3 regions of the Alistipes sp. ZOR0009 genome follow, and region 2 is predicted to be linked to each of the others. Evidence: riboswitches for the same ligand, from Rfam matches in the RefSeq annotation. Region 2 holds a riboswitch; each other region holds the start of a gene.
The links. Region 2 has a riboswitch for thiamine pyrophosphate ahead of L990_RS11815 (sulfide-dependent adenosine diphosphate thiazole synthase). Riboswitches for the same ligand answer to the same signal wherever they lie in the genome.

Region 1 (10,986 bases), on a different contig from region 2:
CAGAAAGAGCCAGCTCATTGGCATGAATTTTAGGGCGCATACCATATTTAGCACCCGCCTCCATCATCCTTTCCGTTTCTTCTACGGTAAAAAAGCCTTTATCACAGAAAACATCAATAAAATCGGCCAAGTTCTCTGCAGCAACAGCAGGTATCATTTCGTTAATAATTAAATCAACATACTCAGACTGGCGGCCTTTATACTCTGCAGGCACAGCATGTGCCCCTAAAAAAGTTGTTTTAACAGTAATAGGCGATTCTCTTTTTATACGTTGAGCCACTCGAAGCATTTTTAGTTCGGAATCCGTACTTAAGCCATAACCGCTTTTAATCTCGACAGCACCAGTTCCCAACGATATAATCTCATTAACGCGCTCCATTGCTGCTTCAAAAAGTTCATCTTCCGAAGCTTCACGAAGTCGTTGAGCCGAGTTTAAAATACCGCCTCCACGCTTCGCAATTTCTTCGTAAGAAAGACCTCTTATCTTATCTATATACTCAATTTCTCGGCTTCCGGCATATATTATATGGGTATGCGAATCGCAAAATGATGGAAAAACCATACGCCCGGTAGCATCAACTTCTTCTGCATCTGTACCTGTTGGACAAAACTCCATTGGTCCAAAATCCGCAATTAAGCCATCTCTAATAAGAAGATAGGCATTATCAACACATGGAAGTGTTTGCATATCCTTGCCTGCCACCCAACGTTTAGGTAAATCCTCAACCTGTACAAGCTTCTTTATATTCTTTACTAACAGTTTCATATATATGACTTTTAAAAAAGCTACAATCAATAGCTTATTCAGGTCAAATTTATAAAAAAATTAAAGTTAGACTAACACCCCCAGAAAAAACTAAGGTTTAAAAGGAAGGATGCATGAAAATCAAAATAGACAGATAGAAAGGTTATATAAAAGAAAAAGGCTACTGCATCACTGCAACGCCTTTCTCAGCAACTAAGGTTAATTAAAACAGGTTATGCTTTTTGTTTACACATTTCGTGCCATAATCAAAAAATATGCACATGCTCTTCCTGAAACAAATACAAAATAGACATCTGAATACATTGATATTAGCCCATAAAGTTTGCAATAAACACTTAACGCTAGGAACATGTATTTATTAACATAAAAAAAAGCAACAAAACATCAGCTTTGCATTGTTTTCAACAATGTATCCCTATCAAAATTTATTAGAAAGAAAAAACACCAATTCGTACGAAAAAAGGGTAACCCCGTTGGGCTACCCTTCCTTCCATAGTATTTTTTCAAAATACTTCCACAATGCATCATCTGGAACTGGGGCTTCAATAACCAGTCGTTCCTTTTTTACTGGATGCACAAACTCCACCTTACGAGCATGCAAGCAGATGCCTCCATCAGGATTTGAGCGTGAAAACCCATATTTTAGGTCACCTTTTATTGGCGACCCAATCTTAGATAGCTGAGTGCGAATCTGATGATGCCGCCCTGTCATTAGTGCCACTTCGAGCAATGAGTAGTTATCGCTTTGAGCAACAACCTTATACCTAAGTTTTGCCTCCTTCGAATCCTTTTTAGGCTCATCATAAGCATAACTTTTATTCTGTTTTTCGTTGCGAACAAGATAGTTAACCAGCAAATCCTCATTCTTTTCAGGCCTGCTTTTCACAATTGCCCAATACGTTTTAGCAACTCCGCCGTCGCGAAAAAGCGCATTCATACGCTCCAGAGCCTTACTTGTTTTGGCAAAAATAACGACACCTGTTGTTGGCCTATCAATTCGATGGGTAACTCCCAAAAAAACATTACCAGGCTTAGCGTCGCGCTCCTTTATAAATACCTTAATAATTTCGGACAAAGGCTGGTCTCCTGTTTTATCGCCCTGAACGATATCTCCGACCTGCTTATTGTAAGCAAGGATATGATTGTCCTCGTAGATTATGTTATTTGGATTGAAAGCCATTGGCTAATATTGCTCCTTATCGTTAGGGAAATCTGAACTTTTTACATCTTTTACGTACATCTCCACGGCCTCCTTCATTTCGTCGTACAAATTAAGGTAGCGACGAAGGAAACGAGGTGAGAACTCATGCGTTATTCCCATCATATCATGAGAAACAAGCACCTGCCCATCGACACCGTTCCCGGCTCCAATTCCTATAATTGGAATTTTGAGCTCGCTGGCAACTCTGGTTCCCAACGAAGCCGGAATCTTTTCGAGAACAACCGCAAAACAGCCTGCCACCTCTAGTAGATGTGCGTCTTGCACTAACTTCTCTGCTTCTGCTTGCTCTTTAGCTCGAACGGTATAAGTCCCAAACTTATGAATAGACTGAGGTGTAAGCCCCAAGTGCCCCATCACAGGAATCCCTGCAGATAGAATACGCTGTACAGATTCTATAACTTCAGCCCCGCCTTCAAGCTTTACTGCATCAGCCTCGCTCTCCTTCATTATTCGAATGGCCGACGCCAATGCCTCTTTTGAGTTACCTTGATACGTTCCAAATGGAAGGTCGACAACTACGAGGGCACGCTTTACGGCGCGAACAACCGACTGCGCATGGTATATCATTTGATCAAGCGTAATTGGCAACGTAGACTTGTGCCCAGCCATTACGTTTGACGCAGAATCTCCAACTAAAAGCACATCGATACCTGCTGCATCAAGAATGCGAGCCATAGAGTAATCGTATGCGGTTAACATTGCGATCTTTTCGCCTTTTGCCTTCATTTCGGCAAGGCGATGAGTGGTAACCACCCTTACGTTGCTTTCTACAGACATAAACTTTGGGTTTGCTAAGTAATCTTTGCAAGTAAATAATGGGCAAAGGTAAGTAGTTCAATTAACATTTTACGCTTATTCCCCATAAATATGGAAAACGAACCCAATCTCCACTCCAATCTCAAAAAAAGAGATAAATAATGTCATTACGCAACGGATTATTGACAATAATTCATATTTTTAGCGCGTTGGAATTAGAATTTTTCACCTGTAACTTTTAATCTATATGCTTATTTACAACTTTGACAGCCTAACGGGGCGCGAAGTACAGATCCTCCGTGGGTACATTAAAGGTTTAACTAAGCGGTATTGGATTTATGCAGGTTCAACTGCCGCCTTAATTTTAGTTTTATCCTACACCACCTTTGGTGTGAGCGGAATTGTACTTGGAATGCCTATTAACTTTATAGGATGGGCAATACTATTTACCTACAAGTTTGTAGGAATATTGAGGGATTTGAAGGAGCGGATAAAGGTAGTTGGGACTGCAATAATCAAAGAGAAAGTATCGCTAAACAAAAAGAAAAACTTGGTGATGGAAATTAACGGAACAAAAATTTTCAACAACCACAGTTTCCAACTATTAAGTACCGGTTCTTGGGACGAATTTAATCCTGGCGACAAAGTTTACGTTGAGTACGCTCGCCATTCGAAGCTTATTTTAAGCTACAATACAGAAGTGGCGTAACGCAAGCACAACCTTTCAAATAGCATAAAGGATGGAGAGAACTTCATCCTTTATTTTTTCACATCCATGTAGGCAAGATAAACAACCACCTTTGCATTTTCGAACTCGATGGTAAAATAGTCGCCGAGAGATTCATTTAAAGTACCCTCCCACCACATTTTTAACGGACGATTGGTAATATCCCATTTCAGCCCTTGATAGGATATTGGCACATCGGGGGTAAACGAAAACACAGACACCTGCTGTCCTTTTTCACTTTCTATCCGAGAAGAACTACGTAACGCAACAAAAAAACCATAGTTGGTATACATCCGAACGTTCGCCCTTTCAGCATAATTCATCAGCAAAGAGATATTGCCTAAGGTATGATCTTCCCTCAATCCCGTTGCTCCAAGAATAACGATATCCTGATATCCGCTATCAATTGCAAATTCAAACGCTTTCGTTAGGTCGTTGGTGTCTTGTGTCTCAAAATGGACAACCTTACCATTCAACTCCTCAACCAAGTTTTGATCAATCGAATCTAAATCGCCAACCACAAAGTCTGGGTTCCGAATGCCGCTAGCAACAAGCTTTGCAGCCGCCCCGTCGCAGCAAATAACTCTGCTACAAAAGCGAAGAATATTAAGCGCCGTTGGATGAGAAGGAAACTCACCATCGGCCAAAATCACCGTAACATCAGAATTTAACATTGTTCAGCATCTTTTTTTTGTACGCGTAACGTTTTACGCCACGAGTAGTAGCCTACAAACGCCATAACCGTGTAAAAGAAGAAAAGCACCACCGATGGGTATAAGCCCCTCCATACAAATAAGCACGTCGAGACAAAGTTAGCAATTACCCAAATCCACCACTGCTCAATGATTTTTTTTGCCAGCATCCAAGTTGCAATAATGCTTAAAGAGGTAGTAAACGCATCCCAATAGGGAATTGGAGAATCGGTAAATCGCCTAAGGATTTCTGCAATTCCGAAGAATAAAGCGGTGTTTATGGCTAATAGCTTAACCCCAAGTCCAAATTTCAGATTAACTATTGGCAGGTTATTATGAGAATGACCTCCAGCTCCTCGCCACCACCGATACCAACCATAAATACTAATAACAACGTAGTACACCTGTAATCCCATATCAGCATAAAACTTTGCCTCGAAGAAGATTACCACATAAAAAATAGACGAAAGCAACCCCACTGGCCAAAGCCACACCTTTTCCTTTATCTCCAGATAAAGAAAAATGAGCCCCAAGGCTGCACCAACAACTTCCACATAGTTTTCAGCAATCCAACTAACCATTTCTATAAGATTTTACCGATACGCTATGTAAAAGCGTATCGGTAATATTAAAGATGAAATATTTTAGAAGCGTAGCGATAAGCGGCACCAATAGTTACGCACTGCTTGAGGGAATAAGCCGTCCTCAATATAGTCTGGCGCATTTCTGAACTCAGCACGATAAACCCAAGCATTAGCAATATACTTCTCATTCAACAGGTTATTTACACCAACTTGAACTCCTATATTTTTAACTCCAGCAACCGAGAAATCGTAACCAACTTTTAGATTATTCACAAAGTAAGCCTTTAGCATTCTGCTTGCATTCTCCGAATTATCGTAGTACTGACGTCCAACATACTTAGAGGTGAGTATAATATTAAAGTTTCGGAACGGCTCAAATGTAAGTTGGCTTGCACCAATCACATCAGGAGAAAAAGAAATGCGGGTAGTTCCCAAATGGTAGTCCTTAATCTCATAGTTTACCCACGTCCCATCTGGATTCAAATCAGACAACTCCACGGAATAGACGAAGTCTTTAATTTTATTCTGGCTAAGCGTCAAATTTCCCTCCCATCTTAGGTTGTCTAAAATCTTAACGCCAGCCATTAACTCAACTCCACGGCGATAACTGGTAGGAACATTTTGGCGAATTGGATATCCCACATCATTTAGTTTACCCGTAAGAACAAGCTGATCGCGATAGTGCATATAGTAAACATTGAGACCCAAATTTATTGTACTTCCTGCATATTTATACCCAAGTTCGTAATCGAAAAGACGTTCTGAAGTAATTTTATTGGCAGATTTAAAGTTATCGGTATAGTCGGTGCGAGTTGGTTCGCGATTGGCTACCGAAAAAGAGGCGAACATGCTGTTTTTTTCATCAAGAGAATAAAAAACCCCCATCTTAGGATTCCAAAAATTGAATGTATGGCTTTGGGAAATATCAACAACATCGTCGTCAAGCCCCTTCATTTTGTAGTAAATGTAGCGGTGCTGAATATCGCCATAAACGTTTAGATTGTCGGTTACCTGCCATGACGTTTTAAAGTAAATATTGGCATCATCCTTGGTTGACTTGCTACGATACCACTCGTAATCGGGCAAAATACCTTGGTTAATCTCCGACCATTTAATCTTTCCAAAATGATCATTGGTAAATCGGCTAACTGCACCGCCTAAAGTGAAGTTCAAGTTGGCCGTTGGAGTAAAAACAAAGGAGGCTGTTGATCCCACATTGTCGTTATCCAACCATTTTTGCACAACAAAATCGTTGTACTTGTATGTTTTACCATTGTAATCGTAAGGCTTCAACCCGTACTTCTTAACCTTTGAGCTATCCTTATAATTCTCGTAAAATCCTTCGCCATGAGTAAAAAAGAAACCGACATTCAGGCTTGATATTTCAGACAACTTACGAGAGTAGTTAAGCAGATAGTGCGATTGCTTGTAGTTATCGGTTTCGTTTCCGTAAATGTGGGTGTTGAAATTCTTATCCTTATAATATCCGGCAGGATTATAGGTTCTGTCTGTACCAATAATAGAGCTGGGAACGCCCGTCCAGCTAATTCCGGTTTTCTCTTCTCCATAAATTATGGTGGCCTTAAGCGTACTACGATCGCCGTAGTAAGAACCAGACACCTGAGCCGATTTATGGTCAGAAGTAGCCCTATCAACATAGCCATCGCTCTTAGCACGAGAGATGCGGGCGTCAAAACGGAAGCGGTTGTTAATTAATCCCGTGCCCGCTAAAAAATTTCCGCGCCACGAGTTGTAAGAACCCACGTAGTTGTTAATCTCGGCATAAGGTTCGTTGCTAACAGAGCCTGTTTGGAAGTTTACGGTAGCACCAAATGCTCCTGCACCGTTGGTTGACGTTCCAACACCACGCTGAATTTGCACGCTGCTAGCAGAAGAGGTTACGTCGGGCATGTTAACAAAGAAAACCTGCTGCGACTCGGGGTCGTTAATGGGAAAACCATCAACGGTAATGTTGATGCGGCTTGCATCGGTACCACGAATACTAAATGCGGTGTTACCGATACCTATTCCGCTCTCGGTGGTGGCCACAAAAGAGGGTGTTAGCTCAAATATTTGAGCAACATCGCCTCCTGTATTGTTTCTTTTTATCTCGTAAGCCTTAAGATCGGTAAATGCCATTGGAGTTCGCTTTGATGCACGAGTAGCGGATACCACCACCTCGTCGCCAAGAACCGATTGCACCTCTAGCACCGCGTTTAAAGCCTGACTCTCCTTAATGTCGACACGAAGCTGCTGTGTTTGATAGCCAACAAAGCTAAATCGAAGGGTATATACACCTGGTTTTACATCACCAATGCGATAAAACCCACGACCGTTGGTGGTAGCTCCCTTACCAACACCTTCGATTAGCACGGTAGCCCCAACCAGAGGCTCTCCCTTTACTCCAACAACTGTTCCAGAGATTGTTTTTCCGCCTTTAATGGCTGCCGAACCTACCAGAGCGGCAAAAACCAAAAGCAGCGTAACGATTACGCTTAACTTGCGCATGATTAAATCTTTTAATAATTAAACATCGGCACGACTACCGCCGTAAATATTAAAAGGGGGAAAATAAAATGTAGATATGTTCGCTTTACTCCCTACGCCGGCACTACCCGGATCAGGTTAAAGGGTATAATCTCAGCCCGTAATATTAGGGCACCCCCGTTAGTCGATGCAAAGGTAACGTAAAATATTTTAATAAAGAGATATAAATTAGACATGCACTAAAATGCAAAAACAAGACTTACATCCAAATGATTTTTAGCAACATCGCATTCATAAACTAAATGCCAATATAAATAATGGTAAACAAACACCCTAACAACAGCCATTTAGTAGAAAGCATTTTAAACATACGCGTAAACTTGCTAAAGAGCAAACCTATCAAACGTCGAAACAAGACTGATAGACGAAACACCCATTCCACATTTAGGACCAATAACCATGTAAAAAGCGCATCATCCTAAGATATTGCAATATTATATGCAGCAACACCGTTTTAAAACTTAGCATTACCCATTAAACTACACAAAACCATGACAAAAAGAATTACAGCAGGCCTCGCTATCCTACTATTGTTTTGTTCGGCTACCGCAATAGCCATAAAACCCGATAGAAAATATCGGTTTTATCCAGAACACCTAGGGCTGATATATCGCGACCTAGATGTTACAACTCCAGATAAGCTTAGAATAAAAACATGGCTATACCCGGCACAAGATTCGCTAAGCAGCAAGGAAAAAGAGCAAGCGTGGGAAAATCCTACTAAACGAACCTACAAACTGCTCGACAAAAGAAAGCGCCCAACCATAATAATATGTAACGGCGACGCCGCAAACATGAGCTGGATGCAGTACGCGCTTGCCGGGAGCTACATTGCCAACGGATACAACGTCGTAACCTTCGACTGGCGCGGGTTTGGCGAAAGCTACGAGTGGAAGATGAACGAGGACTACATGGTGTACACCGAATTTCTTACCGACTACAAATCGGTGATTGAGATGGTAAAAAAACAGCCAGAGGTTGATCCAACACGCATTGCGCTGATGGGATGGTCGACAGGAGCGTACCTATCAATGGCAGCGGCAAGTCTGGATTCGGACATAAAGTGCTTTGTAAGGCAAGCGCTTATGACATCATTCGATGAGGTGATGCCAATAATCCGCGCGCTGCCAAAAAATAAGAACAGGCAGCTAATAGTGCCAGCAGATTATCCTAAAGAATTAAACCCAATTATGCTAGCACCACGTTTCAAAAGGCCAACATTGCTAATTGTTGGCGAAAAAGATGAGAGAACGCCTGTTGCAATGAGCAAATCCATCCTAGCGATGCTACCTGGAGAAAAAGAAATATGGATTGTACCTAAAGCGGAGCATGGAGGCGCGAACGGACCGATGCAAAACTTCGAGGTTTACAACAAAAAGGTGCTAGAATTTCTCAATAAATACTTATAGTGCTATATTTAGGGTAAGAAAAACAGAACTTGAGCTTAATCCATCCAAAGGCAGGCTCAAGTTTCCCCAAAATAACCCTAACTATGGAAAATTGGATTACTGTAATATCGTTTACCTACCCACAAGAGGCCTACCTAGCAAAAGCAAAGCTCGAGTCGGAAGGAATTGAAGTAACAATTAAGGACGATTTAACTGCGCAGGTAAATAACTTTTACTCCAACGCCATTGGAGGCGTAAAGGTGCAGGTAAAAGAAACCGACGTAGAACAAGCCATGCAGGCGCTGCTCGAAGCAGGCTACATTAAGGAGGAAACAACACCTACCCCGTCCTTCATTTCGGAGTTCGACAAAAAAACATCAAGATTGCCGCTCATTGGAACGCTAACGGTGGAGCTGCGCTTTATTATACTTATCACCATTTTAATAATGGCCATCATACTCCCAGTTATATTTCTTTCGGTATAACCTAAGTTCGATAAAAAATATGGAACAGAAGGATTACATGCTCCGCGAAATAGAAAAAACAGGAGCAATAGTAAGAATGATTGCCAGTAAAGTAGCTGGCAGTGCACATCGTAAGGGTGCTACAGCCGAGGTGCTGTATAGGCAAACAGCCGAAGACCTTTTATACTACCTCGAATTCGATCTCGGGGCCTTCATCCAAAAAAACGACGACCAGGCAGTAGAGTACATCGAGAAGATAAAAGGATTCGACATCGAAAACTTGCTTATGCTAAGCACCCTGCTCGAAAAAATAGCCGTTAAGCAGGAGTGTAACACCAAGCTCGCCCTCCTCCACAGGGCGCTCCTAATTTTAGAGCACATCAAGGTGATAGACGAAGCCAACTCCGCCGATCACGAGCAAAGGATAGCATTGATAAAGGAGCACATAAAAAAAAGCGAACCACACCGATAAGCAAAAACAGCCAATAACGCATATAAAATAATCGATATCAACAAATAACAACAAACGGATAAATGAAACTTCTCAAAATATTAATTTCAATCGTTCTCCTTATATGGAATGCAAATACAACAAGAACTTTTGCGCAAAGAGCTACAAAAAACGACATAGACAGCTTAAAACATCGCTATAGTCCCATTATAAATGGAGTATGGGTTGCACGTGATTATGTTAATTCAATAAAAAAAACAAAATCTCCAATAAAATCGGCACATACACTGGACGGATATGCTGCCTTACACATAAAAACGAACAACCTACTAGATAGCATCGAAGTAGGCGCAAGCCTAAACAACCACGAAGGAACGCTATTCACCCTATTCTTTATTAAAGGATGCTGTGGGAAAGGATTAAAAACAAACATCCCCGATTATGATGATGAGAAGAATTTCTACGAAATCGGCTACGAACAAGAAAATGGAGTAATCGAACTAATTTTATACCACTACGACAAAAATTCCCTTTTACTCGACTCAAAAAAATTCACCAAAATAGCCAACAGGCCTCAAGATGAGGACTTAGATTGGGGAATACAAGTAATCACCAACAAGAGTATCCTTGACGGGAAATACATCGTCCAAGACAAATACAACAACAAAACATTAATCACATTTAATAGCAATGGAATTGTAGTTGGGCATCCTCAATTTAAAACATTCTACATTTTTACCGATTACTTAGGGGCATACAAGCCTACCATCGAACAGATATGCTTCAACATCTATTCAAAAAAAGAAAAAACGTATGGATTTAAGATAAAAGGAGATACTATTTACTTGTATGATTTAACAGGAAGCGAAGAAAATAGAAATCTAAAAGCAGGTAAACTTGCGTACATATTAACTAAGCAACCAACCCGTTAAAGCTAAAATAGACACGCCATACATCATCGAAATAATTTGTGCTAGAGTAAGGTATAAAGTCAATCACTAAACAAAACGCAAGCAACAACTCTAAAAAAACATCCCACAGTAAAAAAAATGTTCGCTCAACTACGACTAATTTTGGAACAAAAACGGTTACCTTCGAAGCTATAAACAAGAAAATATCTATCCATAACTACAAAACAGCACCAGCGCATTTGCGAAGGGTGCAATAACATCGAAAACATGAAGAAGATCATTACCTTAATGCTTTGCGCATTTACCATCAGCTCTTTTGCACAAAAAATTGAGTATATCGACGATGATGGAATCAAAACACAAAAAGCAAAAGCAACCTCCCTTCTCAAAATTTACACTGATAGCATTCGAGACAAATCAATTCTAATAAAGAAATACAACCTCAATGAAATTTTGCTAGAAGAAGGCTACTACAAAA
Region 2 (10,986 bases):
AAGGAAACCGAAGTTTGGGTTATTCCGCAATGTAGCGTCATAAAGTCGACTCCCGCTTTGGCTTGATACTCAATTTCGGCGAAGAGCTCTTCTGGATCAAGGTCGGCGATTGCTCCGCCACGGGCAAGTAGCCGCGTTGCTACGCTGTATATGGGTACCGTACCTACCATAATGGGCGATTTACCAATGATGGTATTTAGCGTATGGTGAAGGTCGCCGCCAGTAGAGAGATCCATTACAGAATCGGCACCATATTTTACCGAAACATCCAGCTTTTCGAGCTCCTCATCTAGCGAGCAGTGGCGATCGGAGGTGCCAATGTTGGCGTTCACCTTGATGCTGATACCTGCACCTACGCCTTTGGCGTCGAACTGGTGGTTGATGTTTTTGGGTATAACGATATGTCCTTGGGCAACCTCGTGGCAAAGCCAGGTGGGGTCTACCTTTTCGTAGGCTGCTACAGTTTTCATTTCGGGGGTTACAATACCCGCCTTGGCATATTCTAGCTGTGTTATCATTTATTCTCGTCTTTTTAGTTTGGGGAAGGCTATAAAGCTTCACATTGTAGTGCTACTGTCCTCATCATGCCTTTTAAGGGTTTAGCTTACGCTGAATTTCGGATAGCCTAAGCTGTAGCTCGCTGGTGCTGGTTGCCGACATAAAGTGGCGAACCAACGACACGTTGGTAGCACCCGCTTTTACAACCTCGTGGATATTTTCGGGAAATATTCCACCAATTGCCACAACGGGAACAGAGGCAACTCCAAGTACCTGCTTCAGCAGCTCGGTTCCGACTGGCTTATCCGGATTGGCCTTTGCGTTGGTTGGGTATATTGGTCCAAATCCTATATAGGCTGGAGCGTGTTTCATTGCCTCCTGAGCCTGCTGCATGGAGTGGGTGGAGAGTCCAATTTTCATATCACCAACAATCTTTCGGGCATCATCAATAGGAATATCATCCTGACCAAGATGCAGGAAGTCGGCACGGCATAGCTCAGCAATATCGGGACGATCGTTGATGACAAGCTGCGTATTTGTTCCCGCAGTAATTGCCCGTAAGTCGCGGGCAACGCGTAGCAGCTCGGCGTCGGACAAATGCTTTTCGCGCAGCTGAAGCATTGTAATACCGCTAGCCACACACTGCTCGGCAATAGCCTTATAGCTAAGGGTGGGCTTTGTTATAATAACGTAAAGCCCTATTTTGCTAGGAGTCATGGCTACTTTATAGAAGCAAGGATATCTTCGGCAACCTTTTTCCCAGAAAGGAGCATCCCCCCGAATATTGGGCCCATGCGGTAGCTGCCGCTTACTCCATTAGAAGCCATTCCGGAAACAAATAGTCCAGGATAAATTTCTTTGGTGTTCTCTATGGTGGTACGTTCGGCCTCTTCTACGGCGAGCGAACGCTCTCCCATAACTTTACCAGTATCGGTGTTTAGTACAATTCCGTTTTTGCGTTCGAGCGTGCGGGCTATCTCACAATCGTGTCCGGTGGCGTCGATAACTGCTTTAGACATGATAACAAGAGGGTCGACGTGCATACGTTCGCGGTGTACGGGTGCCCAGTTTATCACCAATCCGCTAACGCGGTTGTTATGGAAAACAACATCCTCTATGGAGGTGCAGTTAAAGATGGTGGCTCCAACTCGGGAAGCATGGTAGGTGAGGGCAGCAGTGGCGTGTACCGAATCAACAGTGTAGTATCCTTCCTGGTACTTTACGTGGTTTATTCCAAATTCCTTTAAAACGCCAATAGCATCTTCTTGAACGACAATTTCATTAAACATCATAGCTCCACCCCACATACCGCCTCCGGGGGCAAGCTTGCGTTCGAAAAGGGCAACTCGAGCACCTCCTTGAGCAAGGAAGTAGGCTGCTACAAGTCCAGAGGGACCTCCTCCAACAATGGCGACATCGACAGAAAGATTTTCTTTAAGCTTTCGGAAATAGGAATCAATAATTCCTGCAGAAACAATTTGCTCCATAATAGTAGGTTTAAAATTATGAATAAGCCGGAATGCGGAGCATGGCATTGCAAAAATGGACGAATGTCCTACACTTCCCTACGCAGGTATTATCCTGATCAGGTTAAAGGGTATAATCTCAGCCTGTAATGTTAGGCACCCCTAGCTTATTTGCAGGTAAAGGTACACTTCTTTGCCTATCGTGCAAGCTTGTTTTATATGTTTAGGGGCAGCATCTTCCTTTTTTCGGGGATATGCTTCTGTAAAAATAGAAGGCAGCTACCAAGTAGCTGCCTTTGTTAGGATATGATTTGAGTAAAGAATCGCTATTGCCTTTGTGCGGAGTAAAAGGAAGAAAGATCACCCGATGCTTTTTGCTCTTAGCACATTGTAGAGTGGTGGTGTGGTGAAAAAACAAGGGGGATTGAATAAACACCGTCTACAGTATGCTGCTATGGCACGGATGATCTTTCTTTATGGCTTTTAATCTATTTAAGTAGCTATTGCTGCTATTTTAATGGTAGTACCACTCCGTTTTGTTGTAGGGTAATTAGGTTATATTTCTCCCATTCGTCCCAATGAGAATTTTGTTGAAGCTTAGAAGGAACTATACCTGAGAGTTTATTTAACTTAAGACCTAGACGTTGCAATTGGGGGAGGTTTCCTATAGAGTTCGGGATGGAGCCTGTTAGGTTATTATTTTGCAGGTAAAGCATTGCAAGGCTCGATCCTTTAAAAGATGGGATAGTTCCCTCTAGCTTATTTCCGGAAAGTAGCAGGTTGGTTAGCAGCTCTAGGTTGATTAGCTCTGTAGGGATAGTTCCTGTTAGCTTATTCTCATCAAGGATAAGCTCCATTAGATGCTTGCACCTAGCTAACGAAGTTGGGATTGTTCCCTCCAGATTGTTGTACGGCATTTTGAAAAATGTCAAAAGGGTTAGCTTGCTCCAGTCTTCTGGTATTTTACCGGTGAGCTCGTTATGGCCAAGCTGGATTTCCCAAAGCTGGTTTAGCTCTGTTAGCTCGTTTGGAATGGTTCCTTTTAGACCATTATTCCAAAGGTTGATAACAACAACTCTGTCGTCTTTTATTTTGACGCCGTGGTAGGTGCTGATGGGCTTGCTTAAGTCCCATTTTTCTTTCCATTGTTCACCTCCCGCCGACTTATAAAGGGCAGCTAGCGCTAAGCTATCCTTTACTCTTAACGGATTAACCTTAGGTCGGCCTGCTTGGTATACTTTAATGGAAAGGTTGCCAAGTTCCTTATCGCCAGTAAAGGCAATAACCTTTAGTGTTGCAGACCGAGCTGCTTCATTATCGTATTTCGCAATGGTAATATTTACCTTTGCGTTGCCATCTCCTTGCTTTGTTGAAAGAGTGATCCATTGAGGGATGTCTCCTGCCACTCTCCAAGAGGTATTTGCGTTGATAGCTACGATTTTGTTACCTCCGTTGCTGTCTGTTTCAATATCGTTATCGGTGGCTTTGAACTCAAGGGGCTTGCCCTCCTGTTTTACATTGAGCGTTGCAACCTCTTTACCCGAAATAATCTGAAGCGAAGCGCTTCTTTCAACCCCAACAAGCGTACTCGGTAAAATTGTAATTTTAATACTCTCGGTGCCAGTACCTGCTGCTTTTGATATGGAAATCCAACTTTCGGTTGGCGTAGATACCTTCCAGCTTCTGGTACTCTTTATTGTAAGCTCCTCTTCGTGATTCTGAAAATCAACATAAATATTCTGCTTATCGATGGTGATTGACCTATCGCTTTTTTCTTGATTTACAGTAAATACTTTAGTTGTACTACCAGATTTAAAGCGAATAGTGGCGGTTCTACTTGTTTGCTCAAGGTTGTCTTCAACAGCAATCTCGACCTCTCCATTACCCTCTCCGCTAGTAGGCGATAGCTTAATCCAGGGAGCATCAGCTGTAGCCTCCCATTTCCCATTACACATAATGGCCAGCTTTTCCGAAGATTCGATAGGTAGAAACGAGGTGCTTTCTTTTGAGAGCTTAATAGAATCGAGCTGTTCGTTTTTTTTGCTACAGCTAAGCATGAAAAGTGTCTGTAGAAGCAATAGTACTAAAACGGTTTTCCGTAAGTTCATTTAAATTGGGCTTTGGTTATTAATTAGTAAACTGTAATGTGGTTATTGATGGAATTTCGGGGGAGTAACTGTCCTCTAAAGAACCTATAAACCTACGATATAGGCGCATACTGGGCTAAAGGCTGCAATCTTTAGCCATGATATGGTATAGTAAGTTCAATCGTAAAAACGACTATTCCTTCAGCACAAAACGTAGTATCCGAAAATAGGTGAGAAGAAACTCTCTGTAGATACTTTTATACTGTGGTGTTCTTTAGAAATCGACTAAAGCTTATCCTTTAGAAATCCCTTAACCAATATATTTATGAACAAAGTAGATGATTGTTCATGTTTGCGACAAAAGTATACAACAATGGCTAACGAACATTAAAACTACTGCTAACAAATATTAATATATGTAATACATAACGCAAGGTGTTTAGGTTGTGGCATTAAATGTTGGAGAAGTTGCTGAGTGTAGGTTTGGGGTTGAAGTAATATAGAATTCGTTATTTGAAGGTGTAGGCTTTAACTCTATAATAGAAAGAATATTAGCATGGATAGTGATTGGAGTGAGGGATGCAAGGATTAAGATGCGGTAGATGCTTGCTTTAAAAGGATAAGTATGCGTTGGGGGAGAGTTTTGAGCTTTGGAGTACGATAAAAAGAGGGGAGGCTATGTCGATTAAAAGATTTTAAAATGTATGTTGTTATACAAAATGAAAAGATACAGCATGGAGCTTTTATAAGGATCGTGTGAGGTTTTTGTTGTGAGTTAATATCTTTATAAATAAACAAATGCGTTTTATGAATAGATCCAGCTGTCGTTCAAATGTAAACAAAAGTATATTTAATGTTTTAAAATTCACAAACGATAAAGGTGTCATGTGTAGTTGATTGAACATGTTTTCTATATTTGCAAACAGTTAAAACAGTGGTTAAAGCATGTTTTACAGCGGCTCATTTTTAATCTTAGCAGGAGTCTTGTAAGAGATGATATTATTTAGAAGAAGAAAGTATAGGTTGACTTTAGCCTATATTTTGGTGCCGATTCTTACGAAACTAAGGCGTAAAGATTTAAAACAATTAGCAAGGTCTTGTTTTTATTTTAATCCGTCTAATACCCAAACCGCTAAATTGTTGCATACGGTATTGTAATTAGAGCGGTTGTTGAGGCGTTTTTTGGCCGAAGCTTGTTAATCGAAACAAATATATGGGGAATGTTTGTTTAGATCTCGGTGTTTAGTTTTATGGCTGTTTCTTCATTCTAAATTAACTCATTCTCATCTTGCATGATAAACTTGTTGACAATATGGCTAAAGAGGGTTATCTCTAGGATGTCAGTCTTCTGTTTATTAATCTTCTAGGATTTTTGTTTTTGGAGTATGCCGTTTTTCTTGCTTTGGATTGACTTAATGGTTCTTTGCATGGATAATAAGGTTTAGAGGTTTGTATATTTATGTTACCTGCTGGCAGAACCTAATAATATCAATCTTTTTTCATTCGATTGTAAGAAGTAGATATAGGTTCGCATGGGGGATGCCGGCCTGTTAGTGTAATATTATGAATTAGGAGGGCTTTACTATTAGTACGCTCTTGCAGTTTATTAACGTGTTGTTTGAATAGTTATTTAGCCCTATAAAATTTTTGTTATGGTTGGACGGTTGTCTTTTTTTTATGAGAACATGGAGTTTGGGGAGGGGCTTGATGAAGTGACGTATGAAAATCATGTCATAACATTTGCCACTTATGCAAAAATATCCGAAAGTACATTGTACTATGTGGATGAGTATTGTAGGAAGATCTTTATGGCTTCGTATAACCCTAAGATTAGCGACACTAAGTTTGAACGGGAGTTGGATTACGCTTTTTGGGTGGATCATTTGAATGAGGAGGGAATCGCGCTGCTGAATCAAATAAACAAGGCGGTTCACCATTTTTTGTCCGCTGATGGTAAAAATCTAGGCTGGAACTTTAACTTGACGTTTGGACTGTTTCTTAAGTTAGACAAGCATTTTCGGCAATTTACAATAGTGGGAATCCCTGTAGATTTTGTAGGCGATAAGCTTCGCAGCATGCTTTTTATTGTCAGGCCAGAGAAGGAGCATGACTTGCCTTTTTTGGTGATATCATATGGCAAAAATGAGAAAAACTTTAAGTATGATTTCAAAAATGAAAAGTTTCAAGAATTAAAGAAAGTAGAGCTAACGCCAACAGAACTACAAATAATCAACTATTCGGGCCAGGGCTTTAGTGAAGTGGAAATTTGCGAAAAGATGAATATATCAATGCCTGATCTGAAAAATATAAAGTATAAGCTGTTTATGCGGCTAAACGTAAAGAATATGCCTCAGGCTCTTTTTACAATTCACAAGTTGGGTCTTTTGGGAAAATAAAATAGATATGGATAAAGCAAAGGTTAAGCTAGGTTTTAATGATGATATTAAAAATATAGAGCGCCATATTTCGATAATGGCCCATTCAATAGGATTAAAATGTATGCTGTTGGACGCTTTGGCATGGGAATATTTTTTCTACTCTGATTCTTTTGTCCTTCTGACAGGATATAAACGGGAAGAGCTGCCTAGCAATACAGATGAAGCTATTCGGATGCTACTTGCAAGCGAGAATCAGGAAGATAAAATAGAGGAAAATCGTATTCGTTTTCAGACAATAGCCTCGTTAATCCAAGAAAAATCATTGAAAAGCATTGTTATAAACTCATCGTTTAAGCTTAGAACGAAGATGGGAATGCTAGTTAACGTAGACTGCGTATGCCATCCGTTATACTTTAATGTTGATGGTTTACCATGGGTGTATTTGTGCGTAATAAAGCCAGGTAGAAGGGAGAAGGTTCAGAAAACGACTATTTATATGTACGATGGGGATAAGCGGCAGATATACCTTCCGCTGAAGGAGAAGTTTGTCCCGTATGATAATACGGTCTTAAAGGAAGAGGAGCTTACCATTCTGCATTTTGCCACATTAGGCTACAACGAGCAAAAGATGGCGAAGATGCTAAACCAGAATATTACCTATATCAAGTACTATAAGAAGCGAATCTTCGCAAAGCTAAATGTTGAGAATATTACAGAAGCGGTTTATGTTGCGCTTCAATCAGGATTGTTAAAGTAGGACGAATTGAGGCGTAATAAACTTATGCCGATGAGGCTATTGCTTACTGCTTTGATTTCGTTTGCTTCTTTTAATTGGAGCAAAAATATACTCTCGATATACTATTATGCACAGGAACGAGGATGGTTTGCCGGCTAAAACTAACAAGGCGCCTCAAATTTCTATTTCGAAGCGCCTGTTAGCATTATTCCAGAAAAGACTACCAGTATAGGTATCTTTTTATTTTATGAGTTGGGGTTTTCTCAAATTGTACCTTTTGTTCTATCACAAGAGATATCTTAGAGAACTTGTTGACACGGGCATTTACATAGTCTTGTAGCTCCGCCTTCATCTTCTCGACCTTTTCGTTGAAGCTTCTGATGGCATCCTCCTTCATATGGTGGAACTGCTTCTCTAGTTCCTCATAGTTAAAGTGAACCATGGCAACAAGCTTACCCTTTTTTTCGACAACCAAGGATTCGACCACAAAAGAATACTCATTAATTACAGATTCGATCTCTTCGGGGTAGATGTTTTCGCCGCTTGGCCCTAGTATCATATTTTTTAGTCTACCTTTAATGTAGATAAATCCCTTTTTGTCGACAATGCCAAGGTCTCCTGTTTTAAACCAGCCATCTTCGGTGAAGGCTGCCTTGGTTTGCTCCTCGTCCTTATAGTAGCCCATCATAATATTGGGACCGCTGCATACAATTTCGCCTTCCCCCGTTTGAGGGTTTGGGTTGTCGATGCGGATAGATACACCATTAATGGCTGGACCTGTGGATTGAAAGGTTGCCATTTGAGGATTTGTGCCAGCCAGTAGCGGTGCCGTTTCGGTAAGCCCATAGCCAATGGCGATGGGGAACTTGGCTTCCATTAAAAACTTCTCTACAATAGGATCGAGCTTTGCTCCTCCGATGCCAAAGAAGCGAATACGTCCTCCGAAGGTTTCCATCAGTTTCTTCCCAGCAACTCTATTAAGCATTTTGCGAATAGGAGCAATTGAGTAGAGCATCTTTACAACCTTGCTTTGGGTAAACTTGGGAAGAATTTGCCCTTTGTATATCTTTTCGATAATTAGCGGAACGCTGAGCATTATGGTTGGTTGTACCTTTTTTAGAAGCGGAACCAATGTTGATGCTGCGGGTGGTTTCTCCATATACACAACCGAGGAGCCTCCGTAGAATGGAAGCAGCATTCCTAACGACGATTCGTAGGTATGGGAAAGGGGAAGTATGGAGAGAAAAACATCTTCGGGATAAACAGGCTGAAGGTCTGAGGCCATCATAACCTCGCTAGCCAAGTTCTTATGGCTAAGCATTACGCCTTTAGAACGGCCTGTTGTTCCTGATGTATATATGATAACCGCTAAGTCATCGGGCATAGGCGTAGCCTTTACCGTTGCGCTAGAAGTAACTTTTTCGCCTTTTACTAAGGATAGGTTGTCTATACTATAAATAGTTGAAAGCTTGCTTACCGCTTCTTCTTCGATCTTTGAACGTAGCCTGTCTGATACAAATATTGCTCGCGACTGCGAATGCTCTAGTATATTCGATATCTCGGCAGGAGAGAAGTCGGGTAGGATTGGTACAGCGATCATTCCTGCAGTGGTAATTGCAAAGTAGGCGATGTTCCAGTTTGGCATGTTTTGGCTAAGGATAGCAATCTTGTCGCCAGACGTAAGCCCTAAATCGCTCATCTGTGCTTGGATTACTTCTACTTTTGCACGAATATCGTTGTAAGTGTAGGTTTCGCCGTTGGTATACGAATACGCGGTGTTTCCTGCATAACGCATCGTGCTCTCTTCGAATAAATCCTTTAGCGAATTAATTGAAAATCTCAACATCAATTCAAAGTAAGAGTGCGGCAAATGTAGTAGAAAAACGTTCACCGCAGCGTTTCTTATTCCTTTATTGGCAAATATTATGCCTTTTTTTTATACGTGTTTTGTGTAAATAGTTGTAAATGTTTTGGATGTTGATGTATCGCATTACGTTAAATGATGTCATGAGGAGGTATGCTACTCGTAGGTTTTGTACTTAATAAAGTAGAAAAGGGTAACAAAATTGAAAAGAGAATAGAGAGCACCAGCTAGAAATAGCGCCTCTTTTAGTCCATATGCATCGATACACCATCCGTAGATTGGGCCCATTACGGCAAATATTATTCGGATTGTGAAATTTCGAATAGATAGAACCGTTGCTCTTACATCAGACTCTGTAATTCTATTTACATAATCCTTAAGAGTAGGGGTGGCTATGCCTCTGGCAATGTAGAATAGGAGCAAAATAGATAGGCCTGGTAACCATATTTTCAAAGCGAGCAGGATATAGGATAGGCTAAGTAGTATGGTAAAACCCGTTACGGTTGCTACAGGACCAAACCGTTTTTCTATTTTGAAGGCATAAATTGCGCTAATACCTACAACGAGATTTAAGATGGTCCAAACGATGCCAAACCATTGGATAGGCAGGTTGGCTTCGTTGAAGTAGGGTTGGGCAAACCAAGCCATTGTAAGCGTTGATGCTCCTGTGAATGAAGAGAAAAGGGTATTCCATTTCTGCTTAGGGTTGCTGTGCAGCGTTTCCTTTATAATTTTGAAAATGTCGGTCCAGTTTGGTTTCCGTTTTTGGGTTTTTAGAGGAGGCTCCTTTAGTAAGATGGATGATGGAATGGCAATAAACGCAACTGCAGCCTGTGCGTAGTACGGATATCTGATAGAATATATAGCTAGAAGTCCGCCAAGAATTCCGCCTAACGCTTCTGCGAAGTTTCCGATGGAGGTAGTTAGCCCTTCGTATCGGTTGTACTCCCGCTCTTTTTTTGCGTGAATGAGCGAGTCGTATAAAAGCGCAGAATCGGCACCGGATATCATGCTTTGACCAATGCCTAACGTAACCTCGGCCAATACAAAGCCCCAGAATCCATACGTGCAGCTATATATAAGGTATCCAAGAAATCCGAGTACGGCTCCAATGACCAAACTTTTTTTCCGTCCAATTACATCGGCTACATAACCAGATGGAATTTCCCAAGCAACTATCGAAATAGAGTAGATTGCTTGGAGGATGAACACCTCTTTCATGCTTAGCCCGTGCGCATTATAGAAAAGTACAACAATAGGCATAACCAGCATGAACCATTTGGCTATTTTAACTACATAAAGGTTGATGATGTTGTTGCGAAGGCTGAAATCCATTGAATAAATTTTGGACGAAGATAGCTATTGAGGGATAAATGCTCTCTGATTTTGGGCTGTTTTACTTTATAAAGACGGCTGTTTTGCATGGCTATTTTGGACGTTATTTGGGGAAGTTGACAAAAAAATGACGTTTTGATGGTAAAAAAGAGTTTTTTGATGGTGAAAAGTAGGTGTTGACAGGAAGATAACGGCATGTAATAATTTGTTTTGAAATTATTGGTTGCGCTTAAATTCGTTCGTGCCAATCTTAGTATGGCTTTATATCTGTTGCTATAATTTATATCTGAATATCTTTTTTGTAGGTGAAACTAAAATGGTGCATTAATGTTGATAAATGGTAAAAAACAGGCTTGTGTAAAAATTAACAAAATAAAAATTGGTGGTTTATTTGTTTGTTTTGTAGATGTTTGCGTGTGGATGTTTTGGTGTCTCAAAAAATATTTAGAAATAAACCTTTAAAAATGTTGTACCATCAAAATAATAGTTCCCTATATTGCAACCGAACAAAACACAACAATTGTGATGTCGAATTTTGGCCTGCATATTATTAGCTTTCTAGTCATTGTGATTTTTAGGTCACAGTTCGGAGGGTAGTATGCAGCTGCAAGATATGAGCACG
Region 3 (10,986 bases), on a different contig from region 2:
AAATTGTTTTAAGATCGGCTTGAATGCCGGCGCCTCCGCTTGGATCGCTACCAGCTATGGTAAGTACGCGCTTATATTCCATTTTATAGTATCAGTTTCAGTTGTTTTTAAAAATGCTGAAAGCCTACATTGCCTAGGTTAAATTCTTCTCCATTGTCGAGCCATTTAATGCAACTTGCTCCGCCAGTTATGAAGCCGATGGTGCTTAGCTCCTTGCTAAAGTTCGATTTAAAGGCTTCGTTTACAGCGTCAAAATCGCTAGGGGCTATGGTACACAACAATTCGTAGTCTTCGCCACCTGCTGCTGCCATGCTAAGGCAGTCCCATCCGTACTCCTCTGCCGCACTTCGCAGCTCGTCGGATATGGGGAGATGGCTAACCTCTATAATGGCGCCGCACCCCGAGGCCTTTAGTATGTGGGGAAGATCGGAGGCAACACCGTCCGATAAATCCATCATGGCATGTACCCCGGCATACGATGATAGTAGCGCACCTTCCTCTATTCGGGGAGTGGGAGTGTGATGCTTGTCTATCAAAGCTGTAATTGCGGGCGTTTTTGGAAACTTATTTAGTACGGCTTCTAATCCCGCTGCTGAGTCGCCAAGGTTTCCGCTGACGCAAATTAGATCACCCACCTTTGCCATTCCTCTACGTCTGGCTTTTCCCTTTTCGCAATTGCCAATAATGCAGACGTTGATGGCCAAGTGCTGCAACGACTTTGTGGTGTCGCCTCCCATCAACGGTACGCTGTACCTTTCTGCAACGGAATGGATTCCCTTCATCAGCTCGTCGAGATACTCTACTTCGGTATCTTTGGGTATGGCAATGGATAGGAAGGCTCCTATAGGGGTACCTCCCATTGCAGCAATATCGCTAAGGTTAACGGCCATGGATTTTACGCCCAGCTGGTAAGGGCTAATGGCATCTTTCAGAAAGTGTACACCCTCTACCAGTAAATCGGTAGTAACCAGCCACTCTTCCTTTTCATTTACGGGGATGATGGCACAATCGTCACCAATTCCAGTTTGCCCGCTATTTAGTAGGTGGCTGAACATTGGTTTGAACCTTTCAATGAAGCCAAACTCTCCTATACTATTTAGTAACATCGTCTTACTTTATTGGTTTGCATATTGCTGTTTAGCGTAGCAAGTCTACCTTAAGTGGATTCTTTTAATGCTGCGTTTTCATTGCAATACACCTATTTTCAGATTGTAATTTTCAACTTCATTTTTTCGATCAGCTCTTTGGCTGCATCTTTAGGCGATGTAGCCGAGCATATTGCCGAGACTACCGCGATACCATTGGCTCCTGCGTTTACAATATCTGCAGCATTGCTACTATTTACGCCTCCAATGGCAACGGTAGGATGGTTGGTAAAGGAGGCAACTTCTTTTACTCCCTCCAAGCCAAATGGATGCGCGATATCCTTCTTCGTTTGCGTTCCAAACACGGGCGAAATTCCGATGTAGTCTACATCTAACAGGTTTGACTGGCGCGCTTGCTCCATATTTTCGACAGATAGCCCGATAATCTTATCGTATCCGAGCAGCCTACGGGCAATCTCGTAGGGCATGTCGCTTTGTCCGATATGCAACCCATCTGCATCAGCGGCCAAAGCAACGTCTGCTCGGTCGTTAATAATTAGAGGTACGCGGTAGGGCTCTAACTTTTGTTTTAAACGTACTGCCAGCTTAATGAAGTCTCGCGTTGTGCAATCCTTTTCTCTTAGCTGTACCATTGTTACGCCCCCTTTTACGGCCTCTAGTACAATCCATTCTAGGTCTCTTCCGTACGATAGAGAACGGTCGGTAACCAAGTATAGGCTTAAGTCAACCATATCTGCGTATATTCTGATTTAATCTTTTCTATTTCGATGTTAGTTCTTCCAACTACGCATTAGAGTGAGTGGAGGCTACAGCCTTATGCATGTAGCATTTCCACTTTTGCTCGCTGTTCGGCCACTAATCCTACAATATTATATAGCCCATCAATAAAGGCTACCTGCATTGAGGCTGGTCCTGCCGATTTTATTGCGGCCATTTCGCCGACAACCCCCATTATGGTCATGGCGTTGGTTGCTGCTAGCAGGGCATTGCTGTTTACTGCCGCAAAGGCCCCAACTATGGCTGTTGCGGTACAACCCATTCCAGTGACTTTTGGCATCAGTGGCGATCCGTTGCTTACCGTGTAAACGGTTTTACCGTTGGTAATATAGTCAATATCTCCGCTAATAGCGACAACCGAGTTGGTGGCAATGGCTAGCTTCTTGGCCGCCTCTAGCGCAGATGCCGAGGTATTGGTGCTATCAACCCCCTTGGTTGTTGCATTTTCGTTGGCAAGGCATAAAATTTCCGACGCATTTCCTCTTATGATGGTTGGCTTGCACTTTTCTACTATTTGCATGGCCACCACCGTTCTGTAGGGAGTTGCGCCAACTCCTACTGGATCGAATATAACAGGGATGCCTTTTTGGTGGGCCGCTTGGCCTGCTGCCACCATTGCTTCAACCCAAGGGTCGCTAAGTGTACCCATGTTGATAACGAGCGATGATGCAATGTTAACCATGTCGGCCACCTCGTTTGTGGCATGGGCCATTACAGGCGAGGCGCCAATGGCAAGCAGCGCATTGGCGGTGTTGTTCATCACCACGTAGTTGGTTATGTTGTGTACCAGCGGCGATTTCTCTCTGATAAGTGCCAAATCGTTGGCTAGGTTTCTGTTTTGGTTCATATCTTTTAGTTTTTGATGGCGCTTATGGCAACGTAGTCTCCGCAGTCAAATCCTTCACGAGGTTCTTCGGTAATGTTGTTCGAGTAGATTGGATGCTTGGTAAGCGTTTGGGCGAACTGCATCTCCCCAAAGCCCGCTTTTTCGAGCATCTCGACTTTTTCGGCGGTGGTGCGCCAGTTGGCTACCTTTACAAACTCTATTGGATATGGATCTTGCGGGTGTACTCCTTTTAACAGCGGGTGATCCCACGTTTCGACTGCTTTAGCGAGGTTGTAGAGTAGCGCATACGAGCTCTCCTTCGGAACATCGATTACCACAATTCTGCCGTTTGGCTTAAGAGCAGCATAGGCTTTATCGAAGGCGGCTTGCAAATCGGTAATGTAGCTGGGAGTCCCGTTAAAGAGTATCGTATCGTAGCAGGCTATCCCAAATTGGGCATCTTCGGCGGTGGTTATGGCGACGTTCATTCCTCGTTTGCGGGCAATCTCCGCCATTCCTGTCGATGGCTCGATGCCATTTTTTACCACTATACCATATTCTTTTTCGAGGAGCATCTCAAAAAGACCACTCCCGCATCCAACCGATAGCACGTTGCCCGCATTCTTGCGGAGGAAGTGGGCAACCAGCTTTAGCTCGGAGTAGAGAACATGCTCGTTGTTTAAAAACCAGGCATCGTACATGCTGGCATACTGGTCAAAGCTACTTTTATCCATAGTCATAAAATAAAAAAGCCGCTCCACGTATGTGAAACGGCGAAATAGATTGAATCTAACGAAAAAGTCTTCAAAAAATCCCGTTTCCCTACGCTGTTATGAAACAGATCAGGTTCATGGGGTATAATCTCAGCCCTAGTGGACACCCCCAACAGTCTCTACAAAGATAGCCGAAATGCGCAATCCTTGTCTCCTTTTCCGTTTTTTGATAGATGGAGGAATATGTTTAATAACAATGTTATTTGCGGAGGATTACTATTGTGTTGATTTATAGAAGCAGGTGTTTGTCTTTGTTAGATTTTGTATGCTTTGGATTTGTATAATGCAATTTAAAGATGGTTAAATTGTAAATATTCCGAAGGCGAAGAAGATATCTTTGTCGCCTAAATTTCGGACTTAATCTAGGAAAAAAAACATGTTGGAATATAGGGATTGGAAGTTCTTCAAAGACATGGAAACGTCGTTGAAGAAGCGGGTACTTTTTAAAGTCGGCTTTTGGCTCTCGCTGTTGCTGATGGGGTTATTTTTATTTTTTGCGATACTTTTTTGGGATTACGCGATTAGCAGTACTACCAACTCTGCGAGCGAATTCTCACAGTCGAGCTCTAACGCACTAAAAGTTCGTATCTATAGGGCTATCGGAGTTGCTCGTGCGCTGAGCATGTCTACCGACTACATGATGCATACCAACGCGGCGGCGGCTGACTCGAACTTATCGCGTAGCTTGTATAACTACAATACAAGGCTTAATCATTACAAAGGAATTTTGCTTTACCAATCGGCCTACTACAGCTTTGATGCTGCTCAGCTAGGTAGGGTTGATGGTGGTCGCTTGTTTTATCAGTCGACTTATACTCGCCCAGCAGCTGTTTGCCAGAAAATGGCAGGCATTGGCGACGGAGAACTGCAGGCAAACTTGAGAAAAGCGGAGGAATTTAAGCAGGCTATTGTTTCTATTCCTCACGAAAGCAGCTACAACGATGGAGGTTCATCTGTTAAGGTGATTTCAGTGGCTGCTCCAGTAGAGCATGATGGGAAAGTTATAGGAAGTGCTGGGGTCGATCTTCCATTGGAGGAAATAAACCAGCTGATAAAAAGTTTTAAGCTTCCTCCTCATGCAGTGGCGTACCTGTTGGCACCCAACGGAGAGGTGGCCTCTTACTCTTCAGAGATTTCGGATTCGAGGATGAAGTACATATCGGAAAATAAGCTCTTGTACAAGACTGTTAGCGACATTATCGGTGAAAAAGGGGAGGTAGAAGGTCAAGGTGTCGAGATTAAGGATAATGGAATGCAGTCGTTTATTCTTCCTGTGATACTAGACGAGACAAATGCCCGATGGGTATTTGTGGTATCGGTACCTACTTCTGTTTACTATGCATTAATATGGTTAAAGCTGGGACTATTACTGTTGGTTACTGTAATAATGCTGGTGGTAGTGCTAGTTGTTGTAAGGAAAATGGCGGTTCAGGTTGTAAAGCCAATTATTGAGATCAATGGGAGCATACAGCGGTTAGCTCGTGGCGAAATATTTGGTTCTAACTATGTCGAATTGCATCATAAAGATGAACTAGGCGAGATTGCTAGCTCTATAAATACGCTGATAGATTCGCAAAAGGAGGCGGCTGAGTTTGCTGTTGCTATAGGACAGGAAAAATTTGATGTCGACTTGGCTGACAGAACTGGCGATGATATGGCAGCTGCTTTGGTGGCCATGAAGGAGAATCTACTAAAAAGCAAGAATCTGGAATTGGAACGTCAGGAGCAGGAGGCTATTACGCACTGGGCAGCAGAGGGGATGGCGCAATTTGCCGAACTTTTACGTGCGAGCGATTCCAACATGAAGGAGTTCTCTGCCCGTTTGCTTTCGAGCCTAGTTCGTTATATCGATGTTAACCAAGGTGCCCTTTTCGTATTTAACGAGGAGAGCAAGGTGCTGGAAATGACAGCCTGCTTTGCCTACAATCGTCGTAAGATGGTGGATAAGGAGATGGCTGTTGGCGAAGGGCTGGTTGGTCGCTGCTATGCCGAGGCTGAGTCTATCTACTTGCTAGAAATTCCTACAGACTACATAGCCATTACGTCGGGGTTGGGAGATACGCCACCTCGCTCGTTGCTTTTAGTACCAATGAAGGTAGATGGTGAGGTTTTAGGGGTACTCGAACTTGCCTCTTTACAGGAAATTCCAGATTATAAGCTTCAGTTTGTTGAAAAGATAGGCGAAAGTATTGCTGCCACCATTCGTAGCGTGCGGGTTAACCATCATACGGCTCAGCTGCTCGAAAGAACGAAGGTGCAGGCTGAAGAGATGGCTGCAGCGGAGGAAGAAATGCGCCAGAATTTGGAGGAGCTGCAATCTACTCAGGAGGAGATGTCGCGTATTCAGGAGGAGCAACGTGCTGCCATTGAGCTTACGCAGATTGATAAGCAAATGTTTGCTGCCTTGTTCCATTCTACATCAGAGAGCATCTACTTTAAGCATAGAGATGGCCGCTATGGAAGGGTGAGCGATGCCGCTTGTGCGCTGCTAAGGGTTAATAGCGTAGAGGAAGCAGAAGGAAAGACGGCGTTTGATCTCTTCTCTCACGAAACGGCATCGGCTATCGAGAAGGAGGACAATGAGGTGATGACTACCCAAAGACCTATAGTTCGTCAGGAGGGATTCTTGACCAACCTAGATGGTTCTAAAATAAAGGTAGAAAAGAGCAAGCACCCAGTTCTTGATGCAAAAGGGGAATCGGTTGGACTTATTGCTATCTATAAGATGTTAGAAAATTAGCGCGCTAATTTTTCTTCAATAAAATGAGGCCTATTCTATTTAGAATAGGCCTCATTTGTTTATTTATCTGCTTTTGTTATCTGCTTTTTGCTTTTCTAGCAAAGCCTTTAATCGCTTTGCTATTTTGGGATGCTGCAGTATAAGGTTGTTTTTTTCAAGAGGATCGGCTTCTATGTTGTATAACTGGGCTTCAGGGGCGTTGTCTACACCCTTAGAGGACCAGCCACCCGATCCTTTGCAGTCGATATACTTCCACTTGCCCTCCCTTATTCCAAAATCTCCATTTACGCCATGATGTATGATTGAGGTTCTGTGCGGCTCTTTCCTTTGGAATTTCGAACTTATAAGCGGAAGTATGGAGAAGCTATCCTCAGCCTCATTGTCGGATAGCTTGCTGCCAAGCAGCTGGGCACAGGTAGCAAAAAGGTCGGTTGTGCAGACGATTTTATCTACGCTTGCTCCTTTTTTTGTACTATTGGGCCAGTAAACAATAAGGGGAATCCGGTGTCCTCCATCCCAAACATCGCCTTTCATTCCCGATGTTCCATGGTTGCTTTCGTGCTGATACTGCTGAATGTCGCTAGGAAGCCAATGGGAACCGTTGTCGGAGGCGAAAATAATCATAGTATTGTCATCAATTCCTTGCTTTTTGCAGGCCTCTGCTATTTCCTTTACCATAGCATCTGTCATCATCACAAAATCGCCGTAGGCGCCAGCGCCTGATTTCCCAAGAAATTTTTCGGAGGGAAGCCATGGGGTATGTGGAGATGTTAGCGCAAGGTATAGAAAGAAGGCGGAGTCGGATTTTGCGTTGTTGTTGATAAACGATTTTGCATCGTTAACCAAGTTCTCAAGCACCTCCGAATGCTTAAAGTCTGAAGCTACATCACCGCCTCTGTACCAACGACCACGTGAGCTCTTATCGCTCCATGATGGTTGAGCGCTTACTTTTTCTCCTGTAATTTTCTCATCCCTGATGAATAGGTAGGGGGCTATATCTAACGAAGACGGAATAATGTAGCTGTAGTCAAAACCGCAAGCCTTTGGTCCTCCTGTTATAGGTTTGCTGTAGTCTACGTTGGAGGTGTTTAAGATTCCCCAAGGGTCGCCTTCGGTGAGGGGACGGTTGGAGTTCACTTTTTCGTAGTTTAGGCCAAGGTGCCATTTCCCAATACAAGCCGTATGGTATCCACGCCTTTTAAAAAGATTTGCAACGGTTGGTCTGTCTTCTTCAATAAGAGGCCGATCGTAACCCACAAGCACCCCCGCTTTTAGGCGCGAACGGAAGCAGTACCTGCCAGTTAGGATACCGTAACGGGTTGGTGTACTTACCGCAGAATTGGAGTGGGCGTTGGTGAAAGACACTCCGTTGCGAACAAGGCTGTCTAGCGTGGGTGTTTTAATCTTACTTTGCGGATTTAGCGCTGAAATGTCGCCATAACCCATATCATCAGCAAGAATGTAAATGACATTAGGCTTACGTTCGTCTGGCTTTTTTTTATCAGGTGCTTTGCCCTCTGATGGTGCTGTTGTACAAAATGCCACCCCAGTTAAGCAAACGGAGATGAGCCTTTGGTGGATTAACTTCATGGTGTTTGGTTGTTGTAGGCGGCAAAATAAGGCAATTTATGGTAGATATCTATACACAAAAGGCCATCTCGTCGAGACAGCCTTTTGGATGTATTGTAATTGTGTAGATGTTGGTACTTCTTAAGCCATCATCTTTGCCTTGTAGGCCGCAATTAGGTCGTTTATTTTGTGAGCCAAATTGTACAGCTCTGGGTTGGGCATAAACTCTAAGCGCATGTTGATGTACTGGAATAGCCTTTCGAGTGCAACACCTAGGTTTTTTACGATTGGTTGAAGGTCTATCAGAACTACGTTTTCGTTCTGCTCCTTAAATTTTTCGTGCGCCTCCTTAAACTTAAGCTGTCCTTCCTCAATTTCTTCTACCCAATGCTGGGCATGCATGGTGGCAATCGCCTTTTTGAGCTTGGGGTAGGTTTTAAGAATGATAAGCAGGTTGTCTACCCTGATGCTCTCGTCGGGGTTGCGCAGGCGGTGTATATCCCAGCTGATATCCTTGAACACCCCTAGTATGGTTTCGCCAGCTCGCACCCATTCTACGTTGTGGTGGCTTGCGCAGATGGCGGCATACTCCCGCAGGTTGATTAGCCCGTTATCCCTCATGTCGTCGGCCTCTACCATTTCAGCAGCGATAGGGTTATCGCTCATACGTTCGTAGGCCTTCTTTAGCGCTTCTGTGTGGCATTCTACAGCCTGAATGTGCGCACCTAAATCGGGGTTGGCCTTTTTGGCCTTGTTGGCGGCTGCTGCAATTTTGGTTGCGAAGACCTGTTTCTCTGGAATTCGCATTTGTCGGTAGGGGTGGTTGCTAATCATTAGGTGTAGCTTTTAAGTTTACCGAAAGCTAGAAAAAAACGGCGAACAAAACCAGTATGGCTCCATTAAAATTGCATTTTATCTTTTTAAAAGCTCAATACAATATCGGGTGATGTAATTCGTTTCTCTATCAGTACAGATTTTGTATATTTGGACAGCTTATTTTGAAAGTAGGTGCTTAGCCCCCGATTTTCGGGGAGAAGGTATCCGCCGCCAATAGAGACAAATCCCTAGTGCTAGCACTTGCAAGCGGGGGCGCGTACGGTGCGGCTATGCCGGTTGCAACCAACCTTAAAAACATTTTATTAGGATGAAAAAAATAATCGCAATTTCAGTATTGGCTCTACTGGGTTTTACAGGAGCTTACAAGGCCAACGCGCAGCTGCATAACATGGGGCTTCAGATGTCGATGATTTGGCCTAAGGGTAACGACTATGGTAAGAACTTTAATAGCCTTTATGGCGGTCTCTTTTACGAGTACCGATTCCAAGGTAAGGACGAGGATGTAAACGAGCTGATGGATCACTTCGGGTTGGAGTTTGGGATTAACTACACCGAGTTCATCTTTAAAAATAACTGGGATTTGCAGAAGTTTGGAGAGAATAACAGCTCTATAACGGATTATGTCAACTTCTTTGGTACCAATAGACCCTATACAAAGCACAGCAATAAGGGGGTAAACTTCTATGCGGCTCCTAAGGTGTACGTAACCATCTACCCAGAACTGGTAGAAATGTACCTAATGGGAAAGGTTGGTTACCAGTACCTGAATACATCGGGAACCATGACTGCTAATAACGCCCTTACACCTTGGAAGGCACAAGGCGGTACCAACAATAAGATATTTGTGGGGGCTGCTGTAGGTTTCGAGGTGAAGCTGGGTACCGTTTCTGTAGGAACTAACTTAGGTTTCGACAACAACTCTCCATCTTCGATAATGAAGAAGGAGGTTTATAAGCAGTCGGGGGTGAATACTCCTGTAGAAATTTATCCTTTCAAAAAGATGGATAAGATGTGGGGTAACCTTGTTTTGGAATTCAAGGTTAAGGCGCAGCTAAATGGTAAAGACTAATGTAACCTGTATACATACCGAAATAGGGGAAGGCCGTCGAGGTTTTCCCCTATTTTTTTATTGCTCGTTAAGGTAGTCCTGAAACCAGTCGAGGTGGCGGCCTATATCGATGCCATCAACAAGGGCGTGGTGTACGTGGATGCTGGTAGGCATCAGCAGCTGGGGGCCCTGCTCGAATATTTTTCCGAAGGTTATTTTTGGGATGCTGCCTTTATGCTCAAAATGTCGGGCATGGCTTAAGCTGGTAAACGGAATCCAGGGGATGGAGGAGTAGTGTATCGTGTTTGGCGCCTCCTTCGAGAAGTCTAGCCCGCTGCTGGCCTGCACCTGCGCTATCACCTTTTGAGCCTTCTCCGAAAACTCCTCAAAGCTGGCCTCGTAGGTAAAGTAGGCAAAGTTGAAGGTGTCGTCAGGGCGAATAATGGTGGTTGACGGGTGGACAATATCGTACTGTACCACGCTGCCATCCTCCTCGATGCGCAGCCTAAGGGCAGGTGTCTGGTTAACGGCACGGATAGACTGGTACAGGTGGTATAGAAAGAAGGAGTGCCCCGCCGACTTGCAGTACTGGTAGGCGTGGGTTACGTCTACGTTTACGCACATGCCGTAAAATGGCTCCTCGAAATTTTTGAAAAACTGGAAATGCGCCTTGCGCTTCCAGGTCTCTACGTCAATAACCTTTTTCATCCTTTACCCTTTTTGGTGATCCTATATCGATGCCGCAATATCGCAAACGCGCAGTATGCTGTCGGCCTGAAAAAAGAGGGGCGAATCGAGCTTGATGTCTACCTTCTCGTGGCTCCAGGTGGTGTGGAAGGGGACGTGTACGCCGTAGCCGCCAATTTCGAGCACGGGGATGATGTCCGACTTGAGCGAGTTGCCTACCATTAGGAACTCGGCAGGTGCCACATCTAGGTGCTTTAGCAGCTTTTGGTAGTCGGAAGGCCCCTTCTCCGACATGATCTCTACGTGGTGGAAGTACTTTTCGAGCCCCGACTTGTGCAGCTTCCGCTCCTGATCGAGCAGATCGCCCTTGGTAGCCACCACCAGCCGGTAGCTTCCGTGCAGCTGCTCGAGCGTTTGCTCTACCCCGGCAAGCAGCTCTATCTCTTTTTCGAGCATCTCCTTCCCAAATCCGATAACCTGGTTAACGATGCCCGGCGATAGCGAGCCGTTGGAGATGCGAGCTGCCGTTTCGAGCATCGATAGGATGAAGGCTTTGATACCGTAACCGTAGAGCGGAATGTTGCCTATTTCGGTTTTAAGCAGCTCGCGCGAGATTTCGTGCG

Region 1: another riboswitch for thiamine pyrophosphate. It lies ahead of L990_RS02850 (TonB-dependent receptor); the one in region 2 lies ahead of L990_RS11815 (sulfide-dependent adenosine diphosphate thiazole synthase).
Region 3: another riboswitch for thiamine pyrophosphate. It lies ahead of L990_RS06765 (class I SAM-dependent DNA methyltransferase); the one in region 2 lies ahead of L990_RS11815 (sulfide-dependent adenosine diphosphate thiazole synthase).

What each region holds. Positions count from the first base shown of each region.
Region 1 is NZ_JTLD01000009.1:6,849-17,834, reverse strand. It holds gene hutI (imidazolonepropionase) at 1-766, opposite strand, end outside; gene L990_RS02875 (RluA family pseudouridine synthase) at 1,245-1,946, opposite strand; gene panB (3-methyl-2-oxobutanoate hydroxymethyltransferase) at 1,950-2,765, opposite strand; gene L990_RS02865 (hypothetical protein) at 2,992-3,453, shown strand; gene L990_RS02860 (thiamine diphosphokinase) at 3,504-4,145, opposite strand; gene pnuC (nicotinamide riboside transporter PnuC) at 4,139-4,744, opposite strand; gene L990_RS02850 (TonB-dependent receptor) at 4,808-7,255, opposite strand; TPP riboswitch at 7,328-7,423, opposite strand; gene L990_RS02845 (alpha/beta hydrolase family protein) at 7,786-8,703, shown strand; gene L990_RS02840 (DUF2007 domain-containing protein) at 8,787-9,167, shown strand; gene L990_RS02835 (hypothetical protein) at 9,187-9,618, shown strand; gene L990_RS02830 (hypothetical protein) at 9,681-10,529, shown strand; gene L990_RS19050 (energy transducer TonB) at 10,776-10,986, shown strand, end outside.
Region 2 is NZ_JTLD01000037.1:5,437-16,422, reverse strand. It holds gene thiC (phosphomethylpyrimidine synthase ThiC) at 1-518, opposite strand, end outside; gene thiE (thiamine phosphate synthase) at 592-1,215, opposite strand; gene L990_RS11815 (sulfide-dependent adenosine diphosphate thiazole synthase) at 1,218-1,985, opposite strand; TPP riboswitch at 2,044-2,138, opposite strand; gene L990_RS19285 (BACON domain-containing protein) at 2,474-4,072, opposite strand; gene L990_RS11805 (helix-turn-helix transcriptional regulator) at 5,704-6,447, shown strand; gene L990_RS11800 (helix-turn-helix transcriptional regulator) at 6,455-7,186, shown strand; gene L990_RS11795 (AMP-binding protein) at 7,386-9,011, opposite strand; gene L990_RS11790 (MFS transporter) at 9,186-10,364, opposite strand.
Region 3 is NZ_JTLD01000020.1:32,126-43,111, forward strand. It holds gene thiD (bifunctional hydroxymethylpyrimidine kinase/phosphomethylpyrimidine kinase) at 1-82, opposite strand, end outside; gene thiL (thiamine-phosphate kinase) at 108-1,106, opposite strand; gene thiE (thiamine phosphate synthase) at 1,205-1,837, opposite strand; gene thiM (hydroxyethylthiazole kinase) at 1,921-2,730, opposite strand; gene L990_RS06765 (class I SAM-dependent DNA methyltransferase) at 2,736-3,443, opposite strand; TPP riboswitch at 3,512-3,603, opposite strand; gene L990_RS19170 (GAF domain-containing protein) at 3,859-6,222, shown strand; gene L990_RS06775 (sulfatase family protein) at 6,286-7,812, opposite strand; gene L990_RS06780 (DUF6261 family protein) at 7,933-8,625, opposite strand; gene L990_RS06785 (hypothetical protein) at 8,936-9,697, shown strand; gene L990_RS06790 (chloramphenicol acetyltransferase) at 9,755-10,384, opposite strand; gene L990_RS06795 (HAD family hydrolase) at 10,406-10,986, opposite strand, start outside.